DNA from 3 places in the Mesorhizobium sp. BHbdii genome. Region 3 is predicted to be linked to each of the others. Evidence: predicted binding sites of a transcription regulator. Region 3 holds the regulator's gene; each other region holds the start of a gene.
What was found. Region 3 encodes PhoB, which activates phosphate uptake and scavenging genes when phosphate is short. Its sites were predicted from a motif close to TGTCATNNANCTGTCAT; they were not measured.
Positions count from the first base shown of each region.

Region 1: phnF (phosphonate metabolism transcriptional regulator PhnF) is a predicted target of PhoB. The motif match lies at 1,576-1,592, and genes of this name have one in related genera.
Region 2: ACWTU8_RS10930 (esterase-like activity of phytase family protein) is a predicted target of PhoB. The motif match lies at 1,214-1,230, and genes of this name have one in related genera.

Region 1 is NZ_JBSPKX010000007.1:124,418-127,691, reverse strand. It holds gene ACWTU8_RS27550 (carbon-phosphorus lyase complex subunit PhnI) at 1-420, opposite strand, end outside; gene phnH (phosphonate C-P lyase system protein PhnH) at 422-1,033, opposite strand; gene phnG (phosphonate C-P lyase system protein PhnG) at 1,033-1,494, opposite strand; gene phnF (phosphonate metabolism transcriptional regulator PhnF) at 1,617-2,366, shown strand; gene ACWTU8_RS27530 (zinc-binding alcohol dehydrogenase family protein) at 2,390-3,274, opposite strand, start outside.
Region 2 is NZ_JBSPKX010000001.1:2,242,206-2,245,479, reverse strand. It holds gene ACWTU8_RS10935 (glycoside hydrolase family 25 protein) at 71-1,087, shown strand; gene ACWTU8_RS10930 (esterase-like activity of phytase family protein) at 1,291-3,274, shown strand, end outside.
Region 3 is NZ_JBSPKX010000005.1:184,118-187,391, reverse strand. It holds gene pstB (phosphate ABC transporter ATP-binding protein PstB) at 1-127, shown strand, start outside; gene phoU (phosphate signaling complex protein PhoU) at 166-873, shown strand; gene phoB (phosphate regulon transcriptional regulator PhoB) at 890-1,579, shown strand; gene ACWTU8_RS24365 (ROK family protein) at 1,756-3,003, opposite strand; gene xylF (D-xylose ABC transporter substrate-binding protein) at 3,232-3,274, shown strand, end outside.

The DNA of each region.
Region 1 (3,274 bases), on a different contig from region 3:
GGCGACATCGCCGCCCGCGGCGAGCTCGGGATCGAGCAGCCGGTGAGTGTAGTCGAAAGTCGGGCCGAGCAGCTGGCCGCCAGGAAGATCCTTGTAGGTCGCCGAAACGCGCCGCTCGACCAGCATCGCGCCGGTGTCGATCGCCTTGGTATAGCCGAAGCGTGGCAGCGTGGTGCGATAGGCGCGAACCAGGAAGATCGCCTCGATCATGTCGCCGCGCGCCTGAACGATGGCGAGGGCCGCCAGCTCGCGGTCGTAGAGCGAACCTTCGCTCATCACCCGGTCGACGCCGAGCGCCAACTGCTCGACGATCTGGTCGAGGCGCAGCGCCGGCACGGAACGGTCGCCGCGCCGGCGGTCGGCGAGCAGGGAGTGGGCGTTGGCAATGGCCGCTTCGCCGCCTTTTACCGCGACATACATATCACGCCTCCATCGTCTTGATGCGCGTCGTGCGCGGCAGGCAGGCAACGCCGTCGGGTGTGGCAATGATGATGTCGACGCCACGCGGAAAGCGCTGGTTGTTCTGCTTCCATTGCTCGACGAAATGGCGCGGCATCTGCGCCGGCGCGATGGTTGCAGTCATTTCGATGCCGGGACCTTCGAGCAGCAGAGGGGCGCCTGAAACGATATCGCTCACCTGCAGGATCAGCGTCGTGGAGCGGTCGGGATAGTCCTGGGTGCCCTGCGAAAAGCCATCGAGCGACATCATCTCGGCCGGCGTGGCGATCAGCGCGAAATGCGCGTCGGCCGGCGTATTGGCCAGCGGCGCGCCGGTGTGGAAGCCGAGCCAGGATTTCACCGCTGCTGGGGCCTGCAAAACGGGGTCGAGCCAGAGCGGCGTGTCGTTGTCGCACAGCGCCAGCGCGATGGCGCCCGCGGTGGCCGACAGTGGCGCCGCAGGGCGGGCAAAGATCGGCAGGGGCTGCAGGGTGCCCGGCCGCGCCATCGCATCCATCACGGCGCGGAACACCGTCTGGGCGTCGAACACCGGATCGGCAAAGCCGCCCTCGATCGCTTGCGTTGCGATGTCCATCAGTCTTCTCCGCGTACCATGGTGAAGAAATCGACCTTCGTTGCCGCCGTCTCGGCGCGCCGCCGTTCACGTGCGCCGGCCAGTGCGGCCTGCAGCGGCGCAATGAGTTTTGTCTCGACCTCGCGGCGCAGGGCAGGATCCTGCCAGAGCGCGTCGGCGATCGCCGCCAGTTTTGCTTTCTGCTTGTCACGGCCGAGCGCGTAGCAGTGGCCGAGCTGTCCGGATGCGAGCCGGACGGTGGCGCGGGTGACCGTCGCCTCGCCGACATTGAATGGTGCGCCGCCGCCGCCGATGCGGCCCCGCACGGTGACCAGGCCGGTTTCGGGACCGCGCAGGAGTTCTGCTTCCGAAGGCAGGCCGGCTGCGTTCCAAAGCCGGACGATATCGTCGCCGGTCGATTGCGCCAGGGTCGCCATGACGGCCTTGCGCTCAGCCTGATCGCGCGCTTCCTGTCCTCGCATGGCAGCCATTCCTTCTCGTTCCGAATTTGTATAATGATGTAGACAATTATACAAATTATACCTATTCTCTAAAGCGTGTCCATGACGGATGGATGACAGGGCGAAAAAGATCGGGGCAAGAGATGATCGGGCAACAGATTGCCAGCAGCATAGAGCGGCGCAGCGGCGTCTCGCTGTGGCGGCAGATCGCCGACCAGATCCTGCATTCGATCGCTATCGGCGACTTTGCCGAGAATGCCGCGCTGCCACCGGAGATTGCACTGGCGGAGCGTTATGCCGTCAACCGCCATACGGTGCGCAGCGCCATCGCAGCACTGGTGCAGGATGGCGTGCTGAGGGCCGAACAGGGGCGCGGCACTTTCGTGCTTTCGCGCAAGCGGCTGTCCTATCCGATCGGCGCCCGCACCCGTTTTTCAGAGGGCTTGCAAGGGCAGGCGACGGAGCGCCGCAGCGTGCTGCTCGAATCGGCGGTCGAGCCGGCCAGCCGGCGCGTCGCCGAAGGGCTGGGGCTTGCCAAGGGTTCGAATGTCATACGCCTTGAGACGCGCGGCGAAGCCGACGGACAGCCGGTCTCGCGTGCCACCGGCTGGTTCGATGCGAAACGCTTCGAAGGCATTGAGGCCGCTATCGCGGAAACTGGATCGGTGACCGCCTCGCTCCAGCGTTTCGGCATCAGTGACTATCTCAGGCAATCGACAGTGCTGTCGGCGCGCCACGCAGATGCCGCCGATCTCGCCGATCTCGATCTGCAGTCCGGCGCCATCGTGCTGGTCACGGTCGCGGTCAATGTCACGCCGGACGGCCAGCCGATCCAGTTCGCCGAAACGCGCTTTCCGGCTGAGCGCGTCGAGCTCAAATTGTCGGCGCGGTAGGTAGGTGCGCGTCTATCCCGGTCTCATCCGACCTGAATGACCGCCTTGATCAGGCCGGATTTCTCATGCGCCCAGCGGCCGAGGTCGCGCGGTGTGTCGCCAAGCGTCGTGCGATGGGTGACGAGCTTTGCCAGCGGCACCGCGCCGTCGCGGATCGAGGCGGCGACATGGTCGAAGTCGGCGCGCAGCGCGTTGCGGCTGCCGATCAGCGTCATCTCGCGCTTGTGGAATTCGGGGTCGGAAAAGACGATGTCGTCCTTGACGACGCTGACCAGGACCAGCGTCCCACCATGCGCGACATGGGCAAAAGCCGACTGGACTGACTGGGTGTTGCCAGTGGCGTCGAAAACCACGTCAAAGCCTTCGCCGTCAGTCGCCTCCCGCGCCAGATCGGTTGCCGATCCCTTCGAGCCGTCGAGGGTGGCAAAGTCGAGTTCGCTTGCGGCGAAACCCAGCCTCTCGGCACTCATGTCGAGCAGCGTCACGTCGAGACCGGCGATGCGGGCAAACAGCGCCGTGCCGAGCCCGATCGGCCCGGCGCCGATGACCAGCGTGCGCGCGCCGGGCTGCGCCAGCGAGCGCCGAACGGCATGCGCCCCGATCGCCAGGAATTCGACGGCGGCGGCCTCGGCCAGCGACAGGCCGTTGGCCGGGTAGAGATTCTGCGCCGGCACCAGGATCCGTTCGCACATGGCGCCGTCGCGGTGGACGCCGAGCACCTCGATCCTGACGCAGCAATTAGGCTTGCCTTGCCGGCAGGCGATGCATTTGCCGCAAGCGAGATAGGGATTGATGATCACCGGTTCGCCAACGGCCAGATCGACGCCTTCGCCGGCCTCGATCACAGTGCCGGAAACCTCGTGGCCCATGATGCGGGGATAAGCGAGGAACGGATGCTTGCCCTCGAA
Region 2 (3,274 bases), on a different contig from region 3:
AGTAATCTGGATCGGTTGTCCGGCGGCGTTGTCTTGCCCTCGGTCTGTTGTGTTCTGCGTACAGGTCCAGATGCAGTTATCAGGCGTCGTCATCTTCTCGATCGCGTCACTTTGCCTTGCCGGCTGCACATCCACGTCCGGCGTCGACGCGCTGCAAGTCCCGTCCAGCGAGACGACCAGCTCCGTTGTGCGGCCGCCCGCGCCGGTGGCGTCGGTCGGTGCGGCCGATGCCGCACCCGACTTTGCGCAGGAAGAGGCGACGGAGCAGACTGTGGCGATGGCCACTCCAGGCCCTGCCGACAGCATCGAACCACCCGTCGAGCCGATTGCCCTGGTTGCGCCGAAGCGGCTGGCACGGGCAGCATCGATCCTCGCCGAGCCGGTCCAGCGCTACCGTTTTCGTGACGCCAAGCCGATCAATTTCGGCAAGGCCTCGCCCAGACACCTCGCCGTTCACGGCGTCGACGTTTCACGCTGGCAGGGCAACGTGAACTGGGCAAAGCTGCGCGCGCAGGGCGCGAACTTCGCCTACATCAAGGCGACCGATGGCGGCGATCATCTTGATCCGATGTTCATGAAGAACTGGCGCAACGCCGACGCGGCCGGCCTCAAGCGCGGCGCCTACCATTTCTTCTACTGGTGCCGTACGGCAGGCGAGCAGGCCGACTGGTTCATCCGCAACGTGCCGAGGGTCGAGGGCGCCTTGCCGCCGGTGATCGATGTCGAGTGGAACGGCGAATCCAGCTGCAAGCGGCGGCCGTCGCGGCAAAAGGTGCTGGAGAAGATGCAGGTGTTCATGGACAAGCTCGAGCGCCACTACGGCCAGCGGCCCATCATCTACACGGCGCCCGATTTCTACCGCGACAATCTCAGAGGCGCTTTCCCCGACTATCCGTTCTGGCTGCGCGCGGTGGCACAGCACCCGTCAAAGGTCTATCCCGGCCGCAAATGGGTGTTCTGGCAGTATTCCGGCTCCGGCCTGTCGCACGGGGTGAGGGGCCGTATCGACCTCAACGTGTTCCACGGCGACGAGAGAGCCTGGCGGAACTGGGTTGGCGGGCGGCAGATGGTGGCCGAGGCGGAGTAGGGACTTCCTTCCGGGGGAACTTCTTGCTGCTGGCGCCTGCGGGGTGCTGATCGCGGCCGCAGAAAGCCGCCATTTGAAGGCCCGCATGAGATGAATATCGACGGACCTGACCGCCTGTCTCAGAACTGTCATGGATCCGTCATCGCTTTGAAATGTCGTTCCCCCAAAGCAGGTGGCTTCCATTCGAACAGGAGACGCCACCCGTGCCCCGCCATTCCGCGCTTTTCGTCCTGACGGCAGCGCTTGCTGCCTCCGTTTCGCTGCCGGCCCATGCCGACATGATGTTCAACCGGGTCGCGAGCTTCGCCGTCGCCGGAAACCTCCCGGCGGACGTCGAGCAGACCACGCCGACTTCGTCCGAGATCATCACGGCGACCGAAGACGGCATGACGCTGGTCTATTCCGACAGCCCGCTCGGCGCCGTCGGCTTCATCGACATCACCGACCCCAAGGCGCCCAAGGCCGGCGGCATCGTCAAGATCGAGGGCGAGCCGACGTCGGTCGTGGTCATTGGCGGCAAGGTGCTGGCCGGCGTCAACACGTCGAAGAGCAAAGCCAAGCCTTCGGGCAACCTCACCGTCATCGACCTTGCCTCCAAGGCGATCGAAGGCACCTGCGACCTCGGCGGCCAGCCGGACTCGCTGGCGTTCAGCAAGGACGGCAAGTTCCTGGCCATCGCCATCGAGAACGAGCGCGACGAGGAGCTGAACGACGGAGAAATTCCGCAGATGCCGGCGGGCGACCTCAAGATTTTCACGATGACCGACGGCCAGCCTGATTGCGCGACGATGAAGAGCGTCAACCTGGCGGGCATTGCCGAAGTTGCGGCGGAAGATCCGGAGCCGGAATTCGTCGCCTTCAACGAGGTCGGCGAAATAGCGGTCACGCTCCAGGAAAACAACCACGTCGCCATCGTCAACGCCGAAACCGGCGCGATCGTCACGCACTTCTCGGCCGGCTCCGTCACGCTGGACAAGATCGACACCAAGAAGAACGGCGCCTTCTCTTTCGATGGCAAAATGGAAGACGTCGCGCGCGAACCCGACGCCGTGAAATGGCTCGACAATGACCGTCTCGTCGTCGCCAACGAAGGCGACTACAAGGGCGGCTCGCGCGGCTTCACGATCTTCAGCAAGAAGGGCGAGGTTCTCTACGAATCCGGTCCGTCCTTCGAGTACCAGGTCGCGAATGCCGGCCATTATCCCGACGCCCGCAACAAGAAGGGCGTTGAGCCGGAAGGTCTCGATACCGGCGCCTTCGGCGAAGACAGACTGATTTTCGTCGCTTCGGAGCGTGGCTCCGTTGTCGGCGTCTACAAAGACACGGGTGCTGAGCCTCAGTTTGTCCAGATCCTGCCGTCCGGCATCGGTCCGGAAGGCCTGGTCGCGATCCCGTCGCGCAATCTCCTGGTCACCGCCAACGAGGCCGACCTGGTCGAGGACGGGCTCGCCCGCTCGCACGTGATGATCTACGAGCGCTCCGAGGGTCCCGCCACTTACCCGACGATCACGGCAAAGCTCACGGCAGACGGCACGCCGCTCGGCTGGGGTGCGCTTTCGGCGCTCGCGGCCGGCGACACTGCCGGCAGGCTCTTCGCGGCCTCGGACTCGTTCTACGCCAACGCGCCCTCGATCTTCGAGATCGATGCCACGCAGACGCCGGCGCTGATCACCGGCAAGACCATTGTCACGCGTGGCGGCCATCCTGCACAGAAGCTCGACATCGAAGGCATCGTCGCCGATGGTGAAGGCGGCTTCTGGCTGGCCAATGAAGGCGATCCGGCAAAGCTCGTCCCGCACGCCATCCTGCGCGTCGACGACAAGGGCGAGATCAAGCAGGAAATCGGCTTCCCGATGGACCTGCTCGCCCACCAGACCCGCTTCGGTCTCGAAGGCATCACCACCATCGGCGAGGGCGACGACCTGACGCTGGTGATGGCCATGCAGCGTGAATGGGCCGACGATGCGAAGGGCCAGGTCAAGCTTTTGGCCTACAAGCCGAAGGCCAAGGAATGGTCGGCGGTGCGCTATCCGCTCGAAGCGACCGAGGCTGGCTGGATGGGGCTGTCGGAGATCACTGCGCATGACGGCAAGCTCTACATCCTCGAACGCGACAACCAGATCGGCGACCTGGCCAAGGTAAAGCGCGTCTATTCGGTGGCGCTCGACGCTTTCAAACCGGCCAAGC
Region 3 (3,274 bases):
GCGCGTGTCGCAACGCACGGCGATGTTCCATCTCGGCTACCTGGTCGAGGAGGGCGCAACCGACAAGATGTTCACCAATCCCGACGACAAGCGCACCCAGGACTACATCACCGGCCGGTTCGGCTGAGCGGTCCGGCAGCGAATTTCGAACACGAGGACAGGATCATGGGTGAACACACCGTCGCATCTTTCGACGAGGAACTGGAGCACATCGACAGGCTGATCCGCGACATGGACGAGCTCGCCGCCGCGATGGTCGCAGCCTCGATCCGCGCGTTGCTTGCGTCAGACAATGCGATGGCGCAGCGTGTCGTCTCGGACGACGCGATCATGGATGCGCGGCAGCGCGAACTCGACGATAGCGCGATCACGCTGATCGCCAAGCGGCAGCCGATGGCGCAAGATCTGCGCGCCGTGGTCGGCGCAATCCGCATGGCCGGTGATCTCGAGCGCATCGGCGATTTGGCCAAAAACATAGCCAAGCGGGTCAGCGCAGTCGGGCAGAGCGCCACGCCGCGTAATCTGTCGCACGGTATCGACGCGATGGCGGATCTCGTTCTTGTGCAGCTCCGCGGGGTGGTTGAGCACTATGTGTCGCGCAATGCCGGCGCTTTGAAAGAACTGCGCGCCGACGACCAGAAGATCGACGTGAAATACACCGCGGTTTTCCGCGAACTCCTGACCTACATGATGGAGGATCCGCGCAACATCACCGCCTGCACGCATCTTCTGTTTTGCGCCAAGAATCTCGAACGCATCGGCGATCATGTCACCAACATAGCCGAAAACGCCTACTTTGTCGTGACCGGGGAGCAATTGCCGGCGGATCGCCCGAAGCTCGACGAAACGACGATGTCGGCGCCGGCGACATGACAGGAGTGACCGGCCGATGATCGCGCCGCGCATCATGGTGGTGGAGGATGAAGAGCCGCTGGGCGTCCTCCTCCGCTACAATCTGGAATCCGAAGGCTATCAGGTCGAGGTGGTGACGCGCGGCGACGAGGCCGAAATCCGGCTGCAGGAAAATGTGCCCGATCTTCTGGTGCTCGACTGGATGGTGCCGGCGGTTTCGGGCATCGAGCTTTGCCGGCGCCTTCGGGTGCGTCCCGAAACCGAGCGGCTGCCGATCATCATGCTGACCGCGCGCGGCGAGGAGAGCGACCGGGTGCGCGGCCTTTCCACCGGGGCCGACGACTATCTGGTCAAGCCGTTCTCGACACCGGAATTCATGGCCAGGGTCAAGGCGCTGCTGCGCCGCGCCAAGCCGGAAGTACTGTCCAGCGTGCTGAAGGTCGGCGACATCATGCTCGATCGCGAATCGCACAGGGTCTATCGCAAGAAGAGCGAGATCCGGCTCGGGCCGACCGAATTCCGGCTGCTCGAATTCATGATGCGGCACCCGGGTCGGGTCTTCTCGCGCAGCCAGTTGCTCGACAATGTCTGGGGCGAGACGATCTACATCGACGAGCGCACGGTGGACGTCCATGTCGGCCGGTTGCGCAAGGCGGTCAACAATGGTCGCATGCCCGATGTCATCCGCACCATCCGCGGCGCGGGCTATGCCATCAGGGAAGACTAGGGATGTGCTGATATTCAGGTGGTGCCGGGCCTGCGAACGCCGGCTTCCTGCGCTTCCGGTGCTCACGTACCCAAAAGTACGCTCCGCTCCGTTCTCGGAACCCACCATTCTCGACTCGGCCTGACCTGAATCTCAACACACCCCAAGTCGCGATCCGGGGATCCCTGCCTTCGAGTTCAAGCCACGTTCTTTCCGACCGAACCGGCTCGTGCCTGGATGCTCGGCCCGAAGATCTCCTGGTCGACGAAGCTCAGCGCCCGCATGGCGCAGCCTTCTCGGATCAGCGGCAGTTCGTTCGGCTCGGTGTCGAAGGAAATCGAACCCGAATGCTCGCCGCCGGCGGTCTGGGCGATGGCCTCGCGCAGGGCCGGCTCGATCAGGTCGAAGGCGGCAGCGCTGGGACCGACCATGGCGACCGGCGCCGGATCGATCAGCGCGAACAGGCTGCCGAGCCCGAAGCCGAGCGCCTCGCCGGCCTTGCGGTAGGCTTCGCGCTCCGGTCCGTCCGTCTCGCGCGCCCGGGCCGCCAGTGCCCGCATCTCGGCGTCGCTGACATCGGCGACCGGCTCGGCGTTCTCGCTCAATTGCCTTGCGTTGCGCCAGATAGCGTAATTGCCGGCATAAGCCTCGACGCAACCGCGCCGCCCGCAGCGGCAAAGCGCGCCGCCCGGCCGATGAATCATGTGGCCGAATTCGCCGCCTGAGGAATGGGTGCCGGTGAACAGCTCGCCCTTCAGCACCAGCCCCATACCGATGCCATGCGAGAGCAGGATGGCGATGAAATCGTCGCGGTAGCGATCCGGGTCGCGCCAGCGCAGCGCCACGGCCATCATGTTGCAGTCGTTCTCCATGATGGCCGGGATGCCGAACTCGCGTTCCAGAATGTCGGCGAAGGCGATGTTCGTCTGCGGCGTGATCGGCGACCACAACATGGCGCGCGCATGGGAATCGGTAATACCCTGGATCGCCAGCGCGATGCGGGCGACGTTTTGGACGTCGAGGTCGGGGTCTTCGAGCCGGCGCCGGACGATGGCGACACATTCATCGATCAGCTCGTCGCGCGACATGGTCAGCGTGTCCAGCCGGCGCTGTTTCTCGGCGACCACTTGTCCGGCATAGTCGATGACAGCGACCGAAAGGGAATTCAGCGACAACACGACGGCCAATACCGCAGCGGCTTCCGGATTGAGGCTGAGGCCAACCTGCGGCCGGCCACGTTTCAGCGAAACGGTCTCACTCGCCTTGCTCTCGGCCAGGATGCCTTCGTGGATCAGGTCGGAAGAGATCGCCGATATGGTCGAATGGCTGAGGCCGGTGGTTGCGGCGATCTCGGTCCGTGACGGCTGCCCTGCGCGGCGTACGGCCGAAATAACCATCGCCCGGTTGCGCCGGCGCAAATCGTCATGGCGGATCCCAACCGACATTGTTTAGCGTCCTCCCTATTGCCGCGGCCGCTCATGAATCGGAAGCCGTCAGGCCGACAAACACTGGCAGAAGCAGAAGGACCTGTCATTGTTTATTCCGAGGCTCGAAAAAAAGCCGGCAGACACCAAAATCCATCAGAATTCATGTTGACAGTGCTTCGGCGTTGGATCCTTTGTGCAGGCCTTCGGGCCAGTTGGTCGCGCCGTACGCGGCGCAGGAGGAATATCATGAAGAGATTCACAGCCGCCATTCTGGCGGGGATCGCCATGT